3 regions of the Streptomyces sp. NPDC001796 genome follow, and region 2 is predicted to be linked to each of the others. Evidence: riboswitches for the same ligand, from Rfam matches in the RefSeq annotation. Region 2 holds a riboswitch; each other region holds the start of a gene.
The links. Region 2 has a riboswitch for cyclic di-AMP ahead of ACFYZE_RS24980 (transglycosylase family protein). Riboswitches for the same ligand answer to the same signal wherever they lie in the genome.
Positions count from the first base shown of each region.

Region 1 (7,301 bases), on a different contig from region 2:
CCCGCGTACACCTTGCCGTTGTCCGTGATCAGGGCGTTGACCAGGCGGGTGGAGAAGACCGTGCCCGAGCCGAACTTGCCGGTGACGTGGTCGCCGAGCGAGTTCAGGAAGCCGGAGGCCGCGCCCTCGCCGGACGGCGATCCGGACGGCACGCCGCCCTTGCTGCCGGTGTCGAACACGTAGATCGCGTTCCAGCCCTCGCCGATGGTCTTCGACGCGCTGCCCCAGGGAGTTCCCCCGGTGTCCTTGTGCTGCGCCTCGCGCCCGGCCCCCTCGTGCCCGGCCTTCAGGTCGTCGCCCTGGGTGACCTTCGTGCCCTTGGGCGGCGTGAAGTCGAACGTCGACGCGGCCGGCTTGGCGAACGAGACCTGGGTGAAGCCCACGTCCAGCACCGCCGCGCCGCCCTTCGCCGGGGTCAGCGTGAACTTCAGCGGCAGGCCGGTCTTCGCGTCCACCGCGATGCTGATCGCGCCGACCGTCGTACCCGACTGCTTCGGCCGGATGAGCAGCTTGTAGGCGTCCCGGCCCGCGACCTGGGCCGTGCCGTCGACCGCCACGGAGGTGGTCTTGTCGGCCGCCTTCAGGGCCTGATCGGCGAAGTCCCTGGGTGTGGCGGGCACGTCCTTCGGCGCCGCTTCGCCGCTCTTGTGCTCGCCCGCGCCGGTCGCGTGGTACGCCTGGTTGGACGCGCTGTCGTACGCCCACACCTGGTCGCCGTTGCGGATGACGCTGTACTCGGCGGCCTTCTCGATGAGCGAGAGCTTCTGCTTGTCCTGGCCGTCGGCGGCGACCCGCACGGTGTGGGTGCCGGAGGCCAGCTCCAGCAGCTTGGAGCTCGGGTTTGCGGCCGAGCCACCCTTGCCCTGCTCGCCCTGGGAGAGCGCGCCCGAGGCCAGGCTGTCCTCGAGGCCGCCCAGGTTGGGCAGGCCCAGGTCCGTGCTGATCGTCACGGTGCCGGACATCTGCTGGACGTCCGACTTGGCGATCTTCTCGATGAGCTGCTGCGCGCTGATCTTCGGCAGGTCGGGGTCCCCGGAACCGGCGAACGCCGGGACGAGCCCGATGGTCGCCGCCGCCACGCCCACGACCGTGACCGGGACGACGTACCGAGCGGCCCTGCGCCGCCCGTCGCGTACGTCCTCGACCTCCCGGGCGGGTGTGCTGTCGTCGGATTCGTACGGTGCCATGTGTGCCTTACCTCCGTCGTCGGCGGCGGCCTGTTGTCTGTGCACTCTCCCCAAGCTCTCGACTTCGCTCGAGCAGGGAGGTGCCCCCACCCCCTACGCCGCCATTCTCACCCGGACTCCGGTGAGGGGGTCCCCTCCATATGACCAAATCACCGGGAGGGAAGCGTCAGACCGCGGGGCCAACTCCGCGTACTTCTGGGGTATGACATGACGGGCGGGGCACGGTGCCTCACCCGTAGGGGTCGTCAGGGCGGGCCGAGAGGCGTGTGACGTGGCGCACGTCAGGCGCGGGGCTCAGTGGGGCGCGTGGCGCGTCACCCTGCCCGGTGCACCACCGCGTCGCACATCTCCGTCAGGGCCGCCTTCGCGCCGCAGTCCGGGAGCGGGGCCAGGGCCGAGCGGGCGTCCTGCGCGTAGCGGACGGCGTCGCGGCGGGCCTGCTCGAGAGCCGGATGGGCCCGGAGCCGGGCGAGGGCGTCGGCGTGGCGGGCGTCGTCCGTGAGGTCGGAGTCCAGCAGCTCGCACAGGGCGACGTCCTCCGGCAGCCCGTGCCGCTGGGCGCGCTCGCGCAGGCGCAGGACCGGGAGGGTCGCGATGCCCTCGCGCAGGTCCGTCCCCGGCGTCTTGCCGGACTCCTGGGAGTCGGAGGCGATGTCCAGGACGTCGTCGGCCAGCTGGAACGCCACGCCGAGACGCTCACCGTACTGCGTCAGCACGTCCACGACCGTCTCGTCGGCGCCCGACATCATCGCGCCGAAGCGGCACGCCACCGCCACCAGGGAGCCCGTCTTGCCGGCGAGGACGTCGAGGTAGTGCTCCACCGGGTCACGGCCGTCCCGCGGGCCCGCCGTCTCCAGGATCTGGCCGGTGACGAGCCGTTCGAACGCCTCCGCCTGGATACGGACCGCCTCCGGGCCGAGGTCGGCCAGGATGTGGGACGCGCGGGCGAACAGGAAGTCACCGGTGAGGACCGCCACCGAGTTGCCCCAGCGGCTGTTCGCGCTGGCCACCCCGCGCCGCACCTCGGCCTCGTCCATCACGTCGTCGTGGTACAGCGTGGCGAGGTGGGTGAGCTCCACGACCACGGCCGAGGGGACGACCCCCGGCGCGTACGGGTCACCGAACTGTGCCGCGAGCATGACGAGCAGCGGCCGGAACCGCTTCCCGCCCGCCCGCACGAGATGCTGCGCGGCCTCGGTGATGAAGGGCACCTCGCTCTTCGTGGCGTCGAGCAGCCCTTCCTCGACAGCGGCCAATCCGGCCTGGACATCGGCTTCCAGAGCCTGGTCCCGCACGCTCAGCCCGAACGGCCCGACGACGGTCACGTGAGGTCTCCTGTCTGCTGACGTCTGCTGACGATCACACGGTCGGTATCGAGGTCGGTCACTTGATCGATGACGTCGTCAGGCCGACTCGGCTCACCGAGTTTGTCGATCTGTCGCCGCCATCACTCAAGTCAGCGTATCCGGTCAGGTTTCGATCACCACGAGTGCCCGCTGTTCCAGGCCGGGCCGTATCGGATCACGAGAGGCATGTTCTTGATCAGGTGATACGAGCGGGTTTGGAGCGACATAGCGGAAAGCTCCCCCGCCCGGGGGCCGGCGACGCGCTCCGGCCCCCGGAAGCGCCCCTCGCATCCCGCTTCCGGAGCAGCCCCGCAACCCCCGAAGGCCTCCGCAGGACCACACGGCCCCCGGCCGCCCCGCTCGGCGCCATCACCCGGCCGGGCCCACGTCCGGTCCCGACGGGGACGCCCGGCACCCCGAGGCACGCGCGCGTACAGATCCGTACGGCTCTATACGGCCCGGCCCTTTACGGCTCCCTACGGCCCTCCATGGCTCTCCATGCCTCTCTACGGCATAGCGAGTGACGTCGGTCACGCGTTTCGATCCGGGATGAGGATTCCCGCAGATCCGGAGCATGTCCGAATTGCCCATTTTGAGCCCCATAAAAACCGCCACTCACAGGCGATCGCCGAACCTTTTGTCCGAATTGCCGCTTCAGGGCCCCGAATTACGGGTGGCGATCAAGAAAAGTGCGAGTGAATTAGGTCACGCCACCACAGAGCAAGGCGGGGCATCCGGAATCTCAACTTCCCATTTACTTATGCCAAGTTTAACCTTCCTCAACGAAATGGATCACATCCCTTATTCCCGCATTTCAAGGTCATTTACCTCGGAGTGTGACTTCCAGTCTTGTTCCCGACATGTGCTCTCGCATACCTTCCCAATCGATCCGAGCGGACCGCCGAATCCTGCCGCCGCTCGCGAGCCCATCCACCACCAACGGCAGGAGCGGGGGACCCAGGTAAGTCGCCGGACCGGACACAGCGCCGGAACGGCTTGGGGTGAAGCCGATTCCTCGGCACCGAGGACAAGGCCGGGCACCTCCCCGCCCGAACCCGACAGCTCACCTCGCAGGCGCCGGAGAGGACTACGACATGCCCGCTTTCGCCCTGCCCGCACGCCGTCGGGACCGCCGCTCCAAGGCCGCGCGCCTCACCCGTGCCCTCGCTGTCGCGGGGACGGGTGCCGCCGTTCTGGCCCTTCCGGTCCTGGGCGCCACCAGCGCTTCCGCCGCGACCCCCGCCTCCACGACGACCACGACCGCCGCCGCCAAGACCATGACGACGCGCGCCGGAAACCTCGACAGCTGGATCCGTCAGTCGCTGGTCGTCATGCGGCAGCACCGGATCCCCGGCTCCTACTACGGCATCTACCGCAACGTGATGCGTGAGTCGTCGGGCAACCCGTCCGCCATCAACCTCTGGGATTCCAACGCCCGGATGGGCATCCCGTCCAAGGGCCTCCTCCAGGTCATCGACCCGACCTTCCGCGCGTACCACGTGCCGGGCACGTCCTGGAACATCTACGACCCGGTGGCGAACATCACGGCCGCGTGCAACTACGCAGCCCACCGGTACGGCTCCATCGACAACGTCCACAGCGCGTACTGACGCTGTGCGCCGCGCGTACCGAGGCTGAGGCCGAAGGCTGAAGCCGAGGTCTAGCGGCCCCTGAAGAGTCTTTCGAGGACGACGGCGATGCCGTCGTCCTCGTTCGACTCCGTGATCTCGTCGGCGACCGCCTTGAGTTCGGGGTGGGCGTTCGCCATGGCGACGCCGCGCGCGGCCCAGTCGAACATCGGGATGTCGTTCGGCATGTCGCCGAACGCGATGGTCCGGGACGGCCCCAGACCCAGGTACTCGGCGGCGAGCGCCAGCCCCGTCGCCTTGGTGATACCGCATGGCTGGAGTTCGACCGTGCCGGGCCCGGACATGGTGACCGTCGCCAGCGAACCGACCGCGCTGCGCGCCGCCGTCGCCAACTCGTCGTCGGTCAGGGCGTGATGGCGCAGCAGCACCTTGCTGATGGGCGCGCACCACAGGTCGTCGCGCCGTTGGACCCGCACCGCGGGCAGCGTGGGGTGCGGCATGCGGTATCCGGGTTCGATGAGGGTGAGCCCGTCCACGCCGTCCTGGTCGACGGCCGCATACACCTGCCCCACCTCTGCCTCGATCTTGCCGAGCGCGGTCTCGGCCAACTCCCGGTCCAGGGTGACGGAAAACAGCAACCGGTCCGCGCCGGCGTCGTACACCTGCGCGCCCTGTCCGCACACCGCGAGCCCCCTGCCGCCCAGGTCGTCGAGCAGCGGCCGCACCCTGGGGGCAGGACGCCCCGTCACCACGAGGTGCTGCGCGCCGGCCGCGGCGGCCCGCGCCAGCGCGTCCCTCGACCGGTCGGAGAGCGTGTCGTCGCCGCGCAGCAGCGTCCCGTCCAGGTCAGTGGCGATGAGTGAATATGCGAGGGGTGCGGCCATGATCAGAGAATACGGATGGAACACCCCCACGACTCACCACGGACCAGCCGACGTCCGGCCACCCGTCGTGAACCGGCCGACCTGCGACTGACGTACGGCTGACCCCGGCCGGCCTCCGGCCCTTCTGCCGAGAACCCGTCGGCATCCGGGGCCCCTCCGGAGAACCCGTCGGCATCCGGCTCTGCAATCGTGGCCCTGTGGCCCTGTGGCCCTTCCGAGGGGGAAGGGCCACGCGGTGGTCCGGTGGCCGGCCGGGGTCAGCCGTGGGCCGTCGCCAGGTGCTTCGCCAGGCGCGGCGACGCGAACTCCGTGCCACAGACGAACCGCATCACCGGTCCGTAGGAGGCCGCCGCCGGCAGGCCCGTGAAGTACAGGCCCGGGACCGAGGACACGTAGCCGGCGCCGAGCCGGGGGGCGCCCCGGCTCACCGCCAGGCGTGTGCGCAGCTCATGGCCCAGGAAGTCCATCGCGGAGATGTCCACGCGGTAGCCGGTCGCGGCGATGACGTGGTCCGCGGTCATCTCCTCGGTGCGGCCCGTGTGGGTCCGGACCGTCAGGGCCGGGCGGCCGTCCGCCACGGACGCGCTGAGGATGCCGACGACCTCACGCACCTGCACGTTCTCCTGGAAGCGGTCGCGCAGCCACCACGCGCCGAGCGGGCCGAGGACGCGGCGCACCAGGTAGTGGCGGGTCCGGGCGGGCAGGAAGCGGTAGGGGTGGGGGTAGTAGCTCAGCGCCCACAGGGACCAGGCACGGCCGAAGGGCGACTCGGGGCGCAGCTTCGGCTGGTCCCACGGGGGCGCGCCGAAGGCGACCCTGCCCTGCCCGCGCGCCACGACGCGCACCCGTGCGCCCGCCTCGGCCGCCAGCGCCGCCGTCTCCAGCGCGGACTGGCCGGCGCCGACGACCAGCAGCTCCTTGCCGGAGAACCTGCTGAGGTCATGGTGCTGGGAGCTGTGCGAGACAGGACCGGTGGGCGTGGGGCCGTCGGCTGCCGCGGCGGCCAGCTCCGGCGGGAGGTGGGCGAGTCCCGACAGGCCGGTCGCCACCACGACCGCCCGGGCGGTGAACAACTCGCCCGAGTCCAGCTTGAGATCGAAGCCACCGCCCTTGCGGCGGTCCACGGAGACCACCCGGACCCGCTCCAGCTCGGGCACCAGCTTCTGCTGGAACCACTCCCCGTACGCGGTGAACGTCTCGACCGGGATGATGTCCTCGTCCGTCACCAGCCGGCGGATGCCCGCCGCGTCGCAGTAGTCGGCCAGGGTGTGGCCACGCTGGGGCGCGTCGATGTTCGAGGCGACCGGAGTGGACTTCAGGAGCATGCCCGCGGGCATGTTGTCGCGCCAGCTGACCATGGGCTCGCCGAAGACGCGGACCGGGATACCGCGCCCGCGCAGATGGGCGGCGGTGGACAGGCCGAACGGCCCGGCGCCGATGACTGCTACCGGTTGAATCACGAAGTCCCTCCCCAGGACGCAACGTGCCTACTTCGTGGTGGAGCGTGTACGCCTCGACGTACCGGTCGACCGCCTGCGATGTACCGGTCGTACGCCTCGACGTACCGGTCGTACGCCTACGACGTACGGGTCGTGCTGCCGCGGCGGTTGGTCCGCCACAGCTGATAGAGGTGCTTCGCGCCCGGCCGCACGAAGCGCGCGAGCATCGTGACGAACGGCAGTGGGTCGTCCCCCGCGAACCAGGCCAGTTCCGTGCCGCTCGCACGGACCGGCGCGTGCGGTGTCGTGTAGCCGCTGCGGCGGTAGGCGAGCAGGGCCGGCAGGTCGATGTTCTCCACGATGTACCGGTGGCCGGCGCGCTGTTCCCCCTCCGGTACGGCGCGGCCGGTCAGGTCCAGGTGCATGGCGCGGACGACGTCCACCCCCGACTCGTTCTCGAACAGCCGGAACTGGGCGCCCATGCGCGGGTTGAAGTCGAGCAGTTTGTACTGTCCGTCGCGCCGGTCGAAGCGCAGGTCGAGGTCGACGATGCCGGTGAAGCCGATCTGTTTGATGAAACGTGCGGCGAGGTCGGCGAGTTCCGGGTTGTCGACGACGTACGCGTTGGCCGTCATGCCAGCGTGGGGCGGCCAGGAGCGCACCTTGACGCCGGTGAACAGGGCGAGCGGGGTGGAGTCCTGGCCGAAGTAGGCGTGCACGATCCAGTCCTCGGCCTGCTCCCGGGGCAGGTACTCCTGGAGGATCACGCCCGGCCTCTCGCCCCAGTCGCGGGCGAGCCTGAGCAGCCCCTCACGGGTGGTGATCTTCGTCGTGCCGCCCACCGCGGGCCGTTGGC
Region 1 is NZ_JBIAUC010000006.1:308,486-315,786, forward strand. Features, by position in the region: gene ACFYZE_RS15600 (outer membrane lipoprotein carrier protein LolA) at 1-1,187, opposite strand, end outside; gene ACFYZE_RS15605 (polyprenyl synthetase family protein) at 1,502-2,512, opposite strand; cyclic di-AMP (ydaO/yuaA leader) riboswitch at 3,458-3,623, shown strand; gene ACFYZE_RS15610 (transglycosylase SLT domain-containing protein) at 3,628-4,143, shown strand; gene ACFYZE_RS15615 (HAD family hydrolase) at 4,194-5,006, opposite strand; gene ACFYZE_RS15620 (FAD-dependent oxidoreductase) at 5,264-6,466, opposite strand; gene ACFYZE_RS15625 (ATP-grasp domain-containing protein) at 6,583-7,301, opposite strand, start outside.
Region 1: it holds a riboswitch for cyclic di-AMP, as region 2 does, so the genes downstream of both, ACFYZE_RS15610 (transglycosylase SLT domain-containing protein) here and ACFYZE_RS24980 (transglycosylase family protein) in region 2, are expected to answer to the same signal.

Region 2 (7,301 bases):
AAAATCTCGGTATGAGGACACGTGAGGGGCTGTCAGGGTGGTGGCGAGAAGGAGGAGTCGGGCTTCATGGGGCCGGCCGCGGCACGCGGTGCGGGCTGGGGGCCGCTCGAGGGGTGCGGGCGCGGGGATGCTCGCCCCGGGGATTCTGCCCCGCCGCACCTGCCCGTCGCCTCCCCGGGCGCCTGCCGGCCTCGGGGCGACCCCGCTGGAGGGCGACCCGCACCGGCCGCGCTGCCGCGCCCGCCCGTGGCCGTCCCCTGGGGTCGAGTTCAGGGGACGGCGGTGGCTACGCGATCGACCAGGCGATGCCGTCGAGGATGTCGTGTTCGCTCACCACGACCTCCGTCGCGTCGATCCGTTCCATGATCGCCAGCAGTACGAGGGCGCCCGCACCGATGACGTCCACGCGGCCCGGGTGCATCGACGGGATCGCCGCGCGTTCGGCGTGGGTGGAGTGGAGCAGCGCACCGGTGATCTCCCGAACCCGGTCGCGGGAGATCCGGGAGTGGTGGATCCGCGTCGAGTCGTACTCCGGGAGGTCCTGGGCGATCGCCGAGACCGTGGTGACCGACCCCGCGAGGCCCACCAGCGTGTGCGCCTCCCGCAGCGGCACCGTCTGCTCCGCCAGGTCCAGCGCCGCCTCGATGTCGGACCGTATGGCCGCGATCTGCTCCTCGGTCGGCGGGTCGGTGACCGCCCCGTCCCGCACGAGGTGCCGCTCGGTCATACGGACGCAGCCGATGTCCACGGACCGCGCGGCGCGCACGTGCCCGTCGCCGACGACGAACTCCGTGGAGCCGCCGCCGATGTCCACCACCAGGAACGGCGTGGCCAGATCCGTACGGCCCGTCAGCTCCCGGGTCGCCCCCGTGAAGGAGAACTCCGCCTCCTGGTCGCCGGAGATGACCTCCGGTTCGACGCCGAGGATGTCCACCACCCCACGGACGAACTCGTCCCGGTTCTCCGCGTCGCGTGAGGCGGACGTGGCGACGAACCGGATCCGCTCGGCGCCGTGCTTCTTGATGACCTCGGCGTACTCCCGGCAGGCGGCGAACGTGCGCTCCAGCGCCTCGGGCGCCAGACGTCCGGTGCGGTCCACGCCCTGCCCCAGCCGGACGATGGTCATCCGCCGGTCGAGTTCGACCAGTTCACCCGTGCCAGGGTCGGCGTCCGCGACCAGGAGCCGGATGGAGTTCGTACCGCAGTCGATGGCGGCGACCCGAGTCATTCGGCGTCCTCCTCGCAAACCCCGGCCCCCACACAGGACCCCTTGCGCCACCACTCCGGCAGCATCGCGATCGCCTCGTCGCCGAGCGGGTTGACGCCCGGTCCTGCGGCCAGGGAGTGCGCCACGAGGACGTGCAGGCACTTCACCCGGTCCGGCATGCCGCCCGCGCTGGGGAAGCCCTCCAGGACCTCGATGGCGTCACGGCGGGAGATGTAGTCCTCGTGCGCGGCGCGGTAGGCGGCGGCCAGTTCCGGGTCCGTGCCCAGGCGCTCGGTCATCTCCTTCATGACGCCGTCGGCCTCCAGCGTGCCGATCGCGGAGGCCGCCTTAGGGCACGTCAGGTAGTACGTCGTCGGGAACGGGGTGCCGTCGGGGAGCCGCGGCGCCGTCTCCACGACGTCCGGCTGCCCGCAGGGGCACCGGTGCGCGATCGCGCGCAGCCCGCGCGGGGGGCGCCCGAGCTGCTGCTTGACGGCCTCGACGTCCGCGTCCGTCGGCTCGGTGCGCGGGGTGGGCGGCGGAGGGGTTTCCATGGCTCTCTTTCAGGCTGTCTTTCTCATGGGTGCGTCAGGGTCCGTCGGGGTGCGTCCGGGCGCGTGACGGGCACGTCAGGGCGCTGTGCGCTCACCGGCCGGACCGTCGGCCCTGTCCGCCGTGTCGGCCCTGTCGACCCCGTCCCAGAGGCCGGCGTACCAGGGGCGTACGGCCGTCGTCCGGTCCGCGCGCGACGGCTTGACCACGTCCGGGTCGATCACGATGTAGCCGGTCTCCCCCGGCATCACATAGTGCAGCCGCTGCCGGATCTGCTGCTCCGCGTAGGCGTCGTCCTGCCAGCGCGCCTTCAGGTCACGCAGCTGTTCGACGCGCTTGCGGGCCTGCTCCTGCTGCCGCTCCAGGTCGGCGATCTCGCCGCGCTGGGAGACGTACTGGCGCATCGGGTAGGCCAGTGCCACGATCAGCGAGCACAGGACGAGGGCGAGGAGCGCGGCCCGGCCGGTGAGCCGGGAGCGGCGGGCCTGGCGCCGGGTCTGGGAGCGGTAGACCCGGGCGGCCGTCTGCTCGCCGAGCAGCCTGAGCCTGGTCGCGGTGGAGAACCGGTCGCGGTCCTTCCCGGCCATGTCTCCCGCCTCCCCTTCACACGCGCGTACGTCCCCGCACACGGTACGGGACCGAGTACGGGGACGTACGTACGACCGGCCAAGCCCTGCCCGGGCTTGTCCCAGCGGCTTGCCTCGTCTCAGCCCTTGAAGCGCGGGAAGGCCGAGCGGCCGGCGTACACCGCGGCGTCGTCGAGGATCTCCTCGATGCGCAGCAGCTGGTTGTACTTGGCGACGCGCTCGGAGCGGGCCGGGGCGCCGGTCTTGATCTGACCGCAGTTGGTGGCGACGGCCAGGTCGGCGATGGTGACGTCCTCGGTCTCGCCGGAGCGGTGGGACATCATGCACTTGAAGCCGTTGCGCTGGGCCAGCTCGACGGCGTCCAGGGTCTCGGTCAGCGAGCCGATCTGGTTGACCTTGACCAGCAGGGCGTTGGCCGCGCCCTCCTCGATGCCGCGGGCGAGGCGCTCGGGGTTGGTGACGAACAGGTCGTCGCCGACCAGCTGGACCTTGTCGCCGAGCTTGTCGGTGATGACCTTCCAGCCGGCCCAGTCGTCCTCGAACAGCGGGTCCTCGATGGAGACGAGCGGGTAGGCCGCGACGAGCTCCTCGTAGTACTCCGTCATCTCGGCGGCGGAGCGCTCCTTGCCCTCGAAGAGGTACTTGCCGTCCTTGTAGAACTCGGAGGCGGCGACGTCGAGCGCGAGGGCGATCTGCTGGCCGGGGGCGTAGCCGGCCTCCTTGATGGCCTCCAGGATGAGGTCGAGGGCCTCACGGTTGGAGCCGAGGTTCGGGGCGAAGCCGCCCTCGTCGCCGAGGCCGGTGGCGAGGCCCTTGCTCTTCAGGACCTTCTTCAGCGTGTGGTAGACCTCGGTGCCCCAGCGCAGCGCCTCGGAGAAGGACTCCGCGCCGATCGGGGCGATCATGAACTCCTGGATGTCCACGTTGGAGTCGGCGTGCGAGCCGCCGTTGAGGATGTTCATCATCGGCACCGGCAGCAGGTGCGCGTTCGGGCCGCCCAGGTAGCGGAACAGGGGCAGGTCGCTGGCCTCGGAGGCGGCGTGGGCGACGGCGAGGGAGACGCCGAGGATCGCGTTGGCGCCGAGGGAGCCCTTGTTGTCGGTGGCGTCCAGGTCCATCATCGCCTGGTCGATCAGGCGCTGCTCGGTGGCGTCGTAGCCGACCAGCTCCGGGCCGATCTGCTCGATGACGGCGAGAACGGCCTTCTCGACGCCCTTGCCCTGGTAGCGGTTGGGGTCACCGTCGCGGAGCTCGATGGCCTCGAAGGCGCCGGTGGAGGCGCCGGACGGAACGGCGGCACGACCCGTGCTGCCGTCGTCGAGGCCGACCTCGACCTCGACCGTGGGGTTGCCTCGGGAGTCCAGGATTTCCCGGGCTACGACGACGTCGATGGACGGCACGAGCATCTCCTTCTTGGATGTGACGCTGGAAGTGCGGGGCTGTCTGCCTTGCGGCTGTGCCTTGCGACTAGAGCCTAACCGCCCCGGGCTGTCGGCCGACCTACCGACCGTCCCGTGGACAGGGTGACGGTACACATTGTTCCCGTTCGGAACAAAGGGCGGGGGAAAGGTCCGGTGAAATCCGTGCGGCCGGACGGCGAACGGGCCGGACAGCGAACGGGCCGGACAACGGCGAGGCGGACAGCAAAAGCCCCGCTCCGGCGCGTACGGGGGAACACGCGCCGGAGCGGGGAGCCCGTGGGGACGGGGGGTGGGCCCTCACGTGACCCCCACGGTGGGGGTCACGCCTGGCAGGGGCCTGTGGCCCGGCTACCGGGTGGCTGTCACTTCAGGTGCAGCTGCTGGCCCGGGTAGATCAGGTCGGCGTCCTGGATGATGTCCTTGTTCAGGTCGAAGAGCTTCTTCCAGCCGCCCTGGACGTGGTGGCTCGCGGCGATCGAGCTGAGGGTGTCGCCCTTGACCACCTTGTACTCGCCGTCGCCCTTCTTGACCTTCTGACCGGTCGGGGTGGTGACCGTCTTCTTCGGGGCCGTGCGCTGCACGGAGCGGTTGGCCGCCTGCTGCTCGGTCGAGCGAGTGGTGGTGCTCTTCGGGGCGCTCTTGGCACCGCTCGACGAGCCGGTGGCCGCGGCGCCGTTGTACGTGGCGTTGGTCAGGCCCTTGCCGCACACCGGCCAGGCGCCCTTGCCCTGGCCCGCGAGGACCTTCTCGGCGACGGCTATCTGCTGGCCCTTGGTGGCCAGGTCGGCGCGGGAGGCGTAGGCGGTGCCGCCGTACGCGGCCCAGGTGGAGTTCGTGAACTGCAGACCGCCGTAGAAGCCGTTGCCGGTGTTGATGTGCCAGTTGCCGCCGGACTCGCACTGGGCGACGGCGTCCCACTGGGCGGCGGTGGCCGCGGAGGCGTTTCCGGCCGCGAGGAGCGGGCCGGCGATGGCAGCGCCGGCGACACCGGCGAGCGCGATGGCACGGGTGGCCTTGGACGGGCGGCGGTGCTTGCCGTTGCCGGAACACAGCATGGTTCGTTCCCCTCACCGACGCCTGCGAGGTGAGCTGTCGGGTTCGGGCCGGTTGAGTTGCCCGGCCGTGCCCTTGCGGGACACGGCTTCACCCCGAGCCGCTTCCGGTCAACTCCCGGACGCGGCGCCTACCTTGGGTCCCCCGCTCCTGCCTACGGCGCTTGACGCGACGACTGTTCCCGTACGGCCGCTGGCAGGATTCGGCGTTGCGACCGCAGGGGCTCGCTGTGGCGAGCGATCACGACCGTAAGCAGTCGATCGCCGGAATTTCAAAGACGATCAGGGCTTATGAGACTCATATCTCACTTTCCCTAAACGGGACATTCAGCGCGAAATAGGTCGTGAACTTCCGCCACGCAAGGGGCAGTTCAGGACGAGCCGCCGGCCGGGTCGGCGTCGAGCGCAAGGCTCTGACCGGGAAGGATGAGGTTCGGGTCGGCACCGACCGTCCGCTTGTTCGCCTCGTACAGCGCCGTCCATCCACCGCTGAGTTCAAGGGAGTCGGCGATGGACGACAGATTGTCCCCGGGGCGGACGGTGTACGAGCCGTCGACGGCGTCGCGCGCGTCCGCGGTGCCGCGTGAGGCGTGCCGGCCGGAGGCGTCCGACGTACGGCCGTCCGCGACGCTCTCGTCGGCACTGTCGCCGCGATGGCGACCGGCGCTCGAGGTCTCGGCCGAACTCGCCCCGGATGAGGCGTCGTTCTGTGCCGACTCGTCCGGGTCATCGCTCTTCGTCGTGGCCGTCGGCGCACTGCCGGACCCCTGTGCGCTCTTGGCGGCGTCGGCGGTCGACGCCTCGGACGAGGACGAGGACGAGGAGGGCGAAGGGGACGAAGAGGATGAAGAAGGCGACGGAGTGGTCGACGCAGACGATCCGGACGAGTCGGACAGACCGGAGTCAAGTCCGGCCCCGAGACCGGAGTCGAGGCCGGAGTCGGAGGACGATCCGCCGCCGGACGCCGAGTCCCCGGCGACACCCGTGTCGACGCCGGCGGAGCCGGAGTCCTTGCTCAGACCGTTCAGCAGGCCGCAGGTGCCCCAGACCCCGACGCCCCGGGCCGCCAGGACCTTCTCGGCGACCGCGATCTGCTGCGAGCGGCTCGCCTGGTCGGGGCTCGGCGCATAGTCGAGACCCCCGTACTTGTCCCACTCGTCCTGCGTCAACTGCAGCCCGCCGTAGCGGCCGTTGCCGGTGTCCGCGCTCCATGAGCCACCGCTGACGCACTCCGCGACCTGGTCCCAGGTGGTGCCGGTGGCCGCGCTCGCACCGGTGGCGCCGAGCAGCGGGATCGCGATCGCTGATCCGGTCACCCCTGCCGCGACGAGGAGAGCCGGAGCCTGACGGGGGCGACGGTGACGACCGTTCCCGGAGAGCATGCGGTTGCCTTTCACACGACAGCATCGAACGACGCGACGGCCGTGGCGTGCGGACCGCCGCGTTGCTGCGTGAACGTATCGGCACTAGATCGCTTGTCACAAGTTAATGCAGCGTAGATCACGTGAAGATCACAGAGGTGAGATCCTGTCACCTTCTTGTGACCATCGGCGTGTTCGTCGTGTCATGTCCGGATGTCGGCGGGAGCTTCGTGACCTTTCTCCGGTACCGGTGTGAACGCCACGGGCAGCGTGCGCAGGCCCCGCATGATGAGTCCGCCGCGCCATCGCAGGTCGGACGGGTCGACCGCGAGCCGCAGGTCGGGCAGGCGGGTCAGGAGCGTGGCGAGCGCCGTCTGTCCCTCCAGGCGGGCCAGGGGAGCGCCCAGGCAGTAGTGGATGCCGTGCCCGTACCCGAGGTGCTGGTTGTCGCGGCGGGAGAGGTCGAGGACGTCCGGGTCGGCGAAGCGCGCCGGATCCCGGTCCGCGGCGGCCAGGACCACCAGGACGGGGTCGCCGGGGGCGATGTCCTGCCCGCCGATGGTGAGCGGCCGCGTGGCGAACCGCCAGGTGGCCAGCTCCACCGGACCGTCGTAGCGCAGCAGCTCCTCGACGCCGGTCTCGAGCAGGTCGCGTTCCCCGGCGGCGAGCGACCGCTGCAGACGGGCCCGCTGCCCGGGGTGCCCGAGGAGCGCGAACGTGCCGTTCCCGATGAGGTTGACGGTGGTCTCGAACCCGGCGAAGAGCAGGATGAAGGCCATCGCGGCGGCCTCGTTCTCGGTGAGGTGCTCGCCGTGGTCGGAGGCGCGGATGAGCCCGGAGATGAGGTCCTCGCCGGGGCCGGGCTCGGCGGGCAGCGCCTGGCGCTTGCGGTGGATGAGGTCGGCGAGGTAGCCGCGCATCCTCTTCACCGACCGCGCGACGCCGCCTCGCGGTCCGCCCCCGTGCCGGATCATCATCCCGGCCCAGTCCCGGAAGTCGTCCTGGTCCTCGCGCGGGACGCCGAGCATGTCGCAGATGGCGTAGATGGGGAGCGGGAAGGCGAACTCGTGGATGAGGTCGGCCTCTCCCCTGCCCGCGAACCGGTCGATGAGATGGTCGGT
Region 2 is NZ_JBIAUC010000013.1:163,776-171,076, reverse strand. Features, by position in the region: gene ACFYZE_RS25000 (exopolyphosphatase) at 287-1,228, opposite strand; gene ACFYZE_RS24995 (DUF501 domain-containing protein) at 1,225-1,761, opposite strand; gene ACFYZE_RS24990 (septum formation initiator family protein) at 1,837-2,346, opposite strand; gene eno (phosphopyruvate hydratase) at 2,466-3,752, opposite strand; gene ACFYZE_RS24980 (transglycosylase family protein) at 4,130-4,822, opposite strand; cyclic di-AMP (ydaO/yuaA leader) riboswitch at 4,827-4,992, opposite strand; gene ACFYZE_RS24975 (transglycosylase family protein) at 5,191-6,201, opposite strand; gene ACFYZE_RS24970 (cytochrome P450) at 6,384-7,301, opposite strand, start outside.

Region 3 (7,301 bases), on a different contig from region 2:
TGCCCGACGCGCCGTTCACCAGCAGGTTCGGGAAGGCGGCGGGCAGGGCCACCGGCTCCTGCTCCTGGCCGTCGTAGTTGGGCGCGAAATCGACCGTGTCCTCGTCGATCGACTCGGTCATCAGACCCGTCGCCTCGGCCATCCGGCACTCGGTGTACCGCATGGCGGCCGGCGGGTCGTCGTTGCCCAGCGAGCCGAAGTTGCCGTGGCCGTCGACCAGGGGCACGCGCATCGAGAACGGCTGGGCCATGCGCACCAGGGCGTCGTAGATCGACGCGTCGCCGTGCGGATGCAACTTGCCCATGACCTCGCCGACGACGCGGGCGCACTTCACATAGCCGCGGTCGGGGCGCAGGCCCATCTCGTTCATCTGGTAGACGATCCGCCGGTGCACCGGCTTGAGGCCGTCCCGGGCGTCCGGCAGGGCCCTCGAGTAGATGACCGAGTACGCGTATTCGAGGAAGGAGCCCTGCATCTCGTCCACGACGTCGATGTCGAGGATCTTCTCCTCGTACGAGTCGTCGGGTGGCGGGGTCTTCGTGCTGCGGCGGGCCATCGCTGCCGGCTCCTTCACCGTCTGTGCTGGGCATGGAAACGAATCTGACGCCGACCATTGTGGACCGCCGCACCGACAACGGGGACCGGGGCCCTTCCGAGGGGCCGTGAACCGGCCCGGCGGCGATCACGACCGTCCCGCCCCCGACGCGTCAACAGCGAGCGTCCCCCACCCCCCGTAATCATGGTCTCGCTCTCGGCGTACGCCGCCCGGGAACTTCGCCACCGGTCGGCGCGCTTGCATACAGTGACAGGACCGGCAGGAAACCGCGGTTTCCGCGAAAGCTCCGCGATCGAAGGGACGTACATGCCCATGGGTCACACGGCCACAGCCGAGGCAGGCTCCGGGGGCCTGACAGCGACCGAGCACCGCTTGGCCAACGGCCTGCGCGTGGTGCTCTCCGAGGACCACCTGACCCCGGTCGCGGCGGTGTGCCTCTGGTACGACGTCGGCTCCCGCCACGAAGTTCAGGGGCGCACGGGTCTCGCCCACCTCTTCGAGCACCTGATGTTCCAGGGCTCCGCCCAGGTCAAGGGCAACGGCCACTTCGAGCTGGTGCAGGGAGCGGGCGGCTCGCTCAACGGCACCACCAGCTTCGAGCGCACCAACTACTTCGAGACCATGCCCGCCCACCAGCTGGAGCTCGCCCTCTGGCTGGAGGCCGACCGCATGGGCTCCCTGCTCGCCGCGCTCGACGACGAGTCCATGGAGAACCAGCGGGACGTCGTGAAGAACGAGCGCCGCCAGCGCTACGACAACGTCCCCTACGGCACCGCCTTCGAGAGGCTGACCGCCCTCGCCTACCCGGAGGGCCACCCCTACCACCACACGCCGATCGGGTCGATGGCCGACCTGGACGCGGCCACCCTGGAGGACGCACGCGCGTTCTTCCGCACCTACTACGCGCCGAACAACGCGGTGCTGTCCGTCGTCGGCGACATCGACCCCCAGCAGACCCTGGCCTGGATCGAGAAGTACTTCGGGTCCATCCCGTCCCACGACGGCAAGCCCCAGCCGCGCGACGGCTCGCTGCCCGAGATCATCGGCGAGCAGCTGCGCGAGGTCGTCGAGGAGGAGGTTCCGGCGCGTGCCCTGATGGCCGCCTACCGGCTGCCGCACGACGGTACGCGCGCGTGCGACGCGGCCGACCTGGCGCTCACGATCCTCGGCGGCGGCGAGTCCTCCCGCCTGTACAACCGGCTCGTGCGCCGTGACCGCACCGCCGTCGCCGCCGGGTTCGGCCTGCTGCGGCTCGCCGGAGCGCCTTCGCTCGGATGGCTGGACGTGAAGACCTCCGGCGACGTCGAGGTGCCCGTCATCGAGGCCGCCATCGACGAGGAGCTCGCCCGGTTCGCCGAGCGGGGCCCGACGGCCGAGGAAATGGAGCGCGCCCAGGCCCAGTTGGAGCGCGAGTGGCTGGACCGGCTCGGCACGGTCGCGGGCCGTGCCGACGAACTGTGCCGGTACGCCGTGCTGTTCGGCGACCCCCAGCTCGCCCTGACCGCCGTGAAGCGCGTGCTCGAGGTCACCGCCGAGGAGGTGCAGGAGGTCGCCAAGGCCCGCCTGCGCCCCGACAACCGCGCGGTGCTCGTGTACGAACCGGTCGGGGCCGAGGCCGGGGCCCCGGAAGCAGCCGAGACCAGCGACGAGACCGAGGAGTCGGCGAAGTGAGCGAGCTCGCGACCATGGAGTTCCACCCGCAGCCCCAGCCCGGCGAGGCCCGGCCCTGGGCTTTCCCGGCGCCCGAGCGGGGCACGCTCGACAACGGCCTGACCGTGCTGCGCTGCCACCGCCCCGGCCAGCAGGTCGTCGCCGTCGAGGTGCTCCTCGACGCTCCCCTGGACGCCGAGCCGGCCGGCCTCGACGGCGTCGCCACGATCATGGCGCGCGCCTTCTCCGAGGGCACCGACAAGCACTCCGCCGAGGAGTTCGCCGCCGAGCTGGAGCGCTGCGGCGCCACCCTCGACTCGCACGCCGACCACCCCGGCGTCCGCCTCTCCCTGGAGGTTCCGGTCTCCCGCCTCCCCAAGGCGCTCGGACTGCTCGCCGACGCACTGAGGTCGCCGGCGTTCGCGGACAGCGAGGTGGAGCGCCTGGTACGCAACCGCCTCGACGAGATCCCGCACGAGATGGCCAACCCGGCGCGCCGCGCCGCCAAGGAGCTCTCCAAGGAGCTGTTCCCGGCGTCCTCGCGCATGTCGCGCCCGCGCCAGGGCACCGAGGAGACGGTCGAGAACATCGACGCCGCGGCCGTCCGCGCCTTCTACGAGCGGTACGTGCGCCCCGCGACGTCCACCGCGGTCGTGGTCGGCGACCTCACCGGGATCGATCTGGACGAGCTCCTGGGCGACACCCTCGGCGCCTGGACGGGGGAGCCCTCCAAGCCGCGACCGGTGCCCCCGGTGAGCGCCGACGACACCGGCCGCGTGATCATCGTGGACCGTCCCGGCGCCGTCCAGACACAGCTGCTCATCGGCCGTGTCGGGCCCGACCGCCACGACCGCGTGTGGCCGGCCCAGGTGCTCGGCACGTACTGCCTCGGTGGCACCCTCACCTCCCGCCTGGACCGCGTCCTGCGCGAGGAGAAGGGCTACACCTACGGGGTGCGGGCCTTCGGACAGGTGCTGCGCTCCGCGCCCGACGGCACGGGCGCCGCGATGCTCGCCATCAGCGGCTCCGTCGACACGCCGAACACCGGTCCGGCGCTCGACGACCTGTGGAAGGTGCTGCGCACCCTGGCCGCCGAGGGCCTGACGGACGCCGAGCGCGACGTCGCCGTACAGAACCTGGTGGGGGTGGCACCGCTGAAGTTCGAGACGGCGGCGGCCGTGGCGAGCACGCTCGCCGACCAGGTCGAGCAGCACCTGCCGGACGACTACCAGTCGACGCTGTATCAGCAGCTGGCCGCCACGGGCACGGTGGAGGCCACCGCGGCGGTGGTGAGCGCCTTCCCCGTGGACCGTCTGGTCACCGTGCTGGTGGGCGACGCCGCGCAGATCAAGGAGCCTGTCGAGGCGCTCGGCATCGGTGAAGTGAGCGTCGTCGCCGCCGAGTAGAGCGGACCGTACGCGCGCGTGCGCCGCGCTGTCCCGGGGCCCTGGTGACTTTCCGTGTCACCAGGGCCCCACCCGTTGGCGGGTTTGTCCGTATTGCCACAGAGGCTGCCTCTCTGCCCTGTGGGATGCGCTACAAACCCCGTTCTCCGTTTGCTGATTGAAAGCCAGTCCCCTTAGCTTCGTTCGGGCTGTCCGTCAGGCAGTGCGCCGCACCCGCGGCACCGGACAGTCATCGCCGAGTCCCCGTACGGCGCGAGCCAGGGGAGCCGGGGACCCAAAACCACAGTCCCTGGGGTGAATCGGGCGCGAGCCCGTAGGAGACCTTCCTGCTCCGAACCCGTCAGCTAACCCGGTAGGCGAGAGGGAAGGAAAGGACCAGCCACTTCATGGCGTTCACCTGCGCCACCGGGAAGCACCGTCGCCCGAGCCGCGTGAAGCGTACGACTGCGAACGCCGTCGGTGTCGCCGCGCTCACCACCACCGGTGTCATCGGCACCCTGGCCGCCCCGGCCCTCGCCGCCGGCGCCCCCGTCGAGCAGACCGGGCTGATCCAGGCCGTCACCCTCGGTGACTCGGTCGCCGAGAAGATCGACGCACAGGCCGCCGCACAGAAGCAGGCCGCCGAACAGAAGCAGGCCGAGGAGGCCGCGCGCAGGAAGGCCGCCGAGAAGGCCCGCCAGGAGCGCGAGGCCAAGGAGCGGGCCGCACGCGAGGCCGAGCGCAGGCGTCTCAACATGTTCGTGCCGCCGATCTCCGACTCCTACGTCTCCACCGGTTACAAGTCCGGTGGCTCCCTGTGGTCCTCCGGCTCCCACACGGGCATCGACTTCCACGCCGCCACGGGCACGCCCGTGCACGCCGTCGGCGCCGGCACCGTCGTCCAGACGGGCTGGGGCGGCGCGTACGGCAACCAGATCGTCATCAGGATGAACGACGGCACCTACACCCAGTACGGCCACCTGTCGTCCATCGGCGTCTTCGTGGGCCAGCGGGTCGTCCCGGGCCAGCAGATAGCCCTCTCCGGGGCCACCGGCAACACCACTGGGCCGCACCTGCACTTCGAGGCCCGCACCACTCCCGAGTACGGCTCGGACATCGACCCCGTCGCCTACCTGCGCTCGCACGGCGTGAACGTCTGACGGTCCGCGCCCGCGACAGGCTCGCCCGCATCCGACGGCCCCGGCTGATCAGCCGGGGCCGTCGTCGGCTTTCGAACGGTTGTCTGTCCAAAAAATATCCCTGGATTCCGGCCCGCCGTCGGAAATTCCGGCCCACTGCAATAGAGTCGGTTGAACGCGCGTCAATCGCGTACGTTTCACGGGGATTAAGACGGAGGTCGGTCATGCGTATTCCGGCGCACTCGGTCTGCACGGCGATCCGTGATGACATCGTCGCGGGTGTCTACGAGCGCGGCAGCCGGCTCACCGAGGAACTCCTCGCGCGGCGCTACGGCGTCTCCCGCGTCCCCGTGCGCGAGGCGCTGCGCACCCTGGAGGCCGAGGGCTTCGTCGTCACCCGCCGGCACGCGGGGGCGTGCGTGGCCGAACCCACCGAGCAGGAGGCCGCCGACCTGCTGGAGATGCGGATGCTGCTGGAGCCGCTCGGGGCCGCGCGGGCCGCGCAGCGGCGTACCGAGGCCCACCTCAAGGTGCTGCGCGGCCTGGTCCGGTTGGGCCAGGAGCGGGCCAGGAGGGGCCACAGCGATGATCTGCGCTCCCTGGGCGGCTGGTTCCACGAGACGCTGGCACAGGCCTGCGGGAGCCCCGCGCTGACCTCGACGCTCGCCCAGCTGCGGCACAAGATCACATGGATGTACGCGGTCGATGCGCCGGTCAGCCCCGTGGAGTCCTGGGCCGAGCACGGCGGCATCGTGGACGCCGTCGCGCGCGGGGACAGCGAGCGGGCGCGGGCGATCACGGCGCTGCACACGGAACACTCCACGGCCGCGCACCGGCTCCGCTTTCCCGGCGGGACGGACCGCGCGGACCGCGTGAGAACTTCGCAACACCCCGTAAACATGTCGGCGCTCCGGCATTAACACGGGCGCCGTATACAAAGAGGGATATTCGGTTGGAGCCCTGTTTTCGGCTGCCCGTTTTCCGCGTACGTCCGTAAATTCGGCGTGCGTCGTTTCGGCATGTCCTGTGCGGCTTTATTCGTCGTGACGAAAAAACACGTGCGCCGTTTTTATTGCGTGCGCCGTTCCTCGCCGTTCTGCCCCTTCCTCGCCGTCGCCTGCGCCGGGACCGCGGGCATCGCCGGTTCCGCCCCTCTCCGGCGGAGCTTGCCCGGAATGGCAAAAGCCGCGCCGCCATGACGGCGGCGCGGCTGAAGCACGGTGCTGCTGCCCGAAGGGTCAGACGGTCTCGGGGAGTTCCTCGAGGCCCTCGGCGACCAGCTTGGCCAGGCGGTCGAGCGCGGCGTCCGCGCCCTCCGCGTCGGAGGCCAGGACGATCTCCTCGCCGCCCTGGGCGCCGAGGCCCAGAACCGCCAGCATGGATGCGGCGTTGACGGGGGTGCCGCCCGCCTTGGCGATCGTCACCGGGATGCCGGAGGCGGTGGCTGCCCGGACGAAGATGGAGGCGGGGCGGGCGTGGAGACCCTCGGCCCAGCCGACGTTGACGCGGCGCTCAGCCATGTGTTGCTGCCCTTCAGGTGTATCAGGGTTGTCTAGACCAGTGTTCCATAGGTGAAGCGTGCCCGGAAGGCCGTCGTCCGTCCTCGGCGGGCCGGGACCGGTCCCCTCAGCCTGCCTCGCGCCGCCTGCGCACGCGAGCCTTACTCTGGGGCCCATGCAGACCACGTCGGACCGGCACGAGTACCCCGCCCACTGGGAAGCCGACGTGGTGCTGCGCGACGGCGGCACCGCGCGCATCAGGCCCATCACCGTCGATGACGCCGAGCGCCTCGTCAGCTTCTACGAGCAGGTCTCGGACGAGTCGAAGTACTACCGCTTCTTCGCGCCGTACCCGCGCCTGTCCGCCAAGGACGTCCACCGCTTCACGCACCACGACTTTGTGGACAGGGTGGGACTCGCGGCCACGGTCGGCGGCGAGTTCATCGCAACCGTACGCTATGACCGCATCGGTACCGACGGCCTGCCCGCCTCCGCGCCTGCCGACGAGGCCGAGGTCGCCTTCCTCGTGCAGGACGCGCACCAGGGACGGGGCGTCGCCTCCGCCCTGCTCGAACACATCGCGGCGGTGGCCAGGGAGCGCGGCATCCGCCGGTTCGCCGCCGAGGTGCTGCCCGCCAACACCAGGATGATCAAGGTGTTCACGGATGCCGGGTACCAGCAGAAGCGCAGCTTCGAGGACGGTGTCGTACGCCTCGAGTTCGACCTGGAGCCCACCGACCGGTCGCTGGCCGTCCAGCGCGCCCGGGAGCAGCGGGCCGAGGCACGCTCCGTGCAGCGGCTGCTCGCACCCGGCGCGGTCGCCGTGATCGGCGCCGGCCGCACGCCCGGGGGAGTGGGCCGCAGCGTTCTCGACCACCTCAGGGAGGGCGGGTACACCGGCCGCCTGTACGCGGTGAACCGGGCGTTCGCCGCGGACGGGACGGAGCTCGACGGCATCCCCGCCCACCGCTCGGTCCGCGACATCTCCGAACCGGTCGACGTCGCCGTGGTGGCCGTGCCCGCCGAGCACGTCCCCGAGGTCGTCACCGAGTGCGGCGAGCACGGGGTGCAG
Region 3 is NZ_JBIAUC010000005.1:124,495-131,795, forward strand. Features, by position in the region: gene ACFYZE_RS12625 (DNA topoisomerase (ATP-hydrolyzing) subunit A) at 1-556, opposite strand, end outside; gene ACFYZE_RS12630 (M16 family metallopeptidase) at 863-2,227, shown strand; gene ACFYZE_RS12635 (M16 family metallopeptidase) at 2,224-3,612, shown strand; cyclic di-AMP (ydaO/yuaA leader) riboswitch at 3,836-3,986, shown strand; gene ACFYZE_RS12640 (M23 family metallopeptidase) at 3,999-4,751, shown strand; gene ACFYZE_RS12645 (GntR family transcriptional regulator) at 4,955-5,650, shown strand; gene ACFYZE_RS12650 (HPr family phosphocarrier protein) at 5,969-6,250, opposite strand; gene ACFYZE_RS12655 (GNAT family N-acetyltransferase) at 6,405-7,301, shown strand, end outside.
Region 3: it holds a riboswitch for cyclic di-AMP, as region 2 does, so the genes downstream of both, ACFYZE_RS12640 (M23 family metallopeptidase) here and ACFYZE_RS24980 (transglycosylase family protein) in region 2, are expected to answer to the same signal.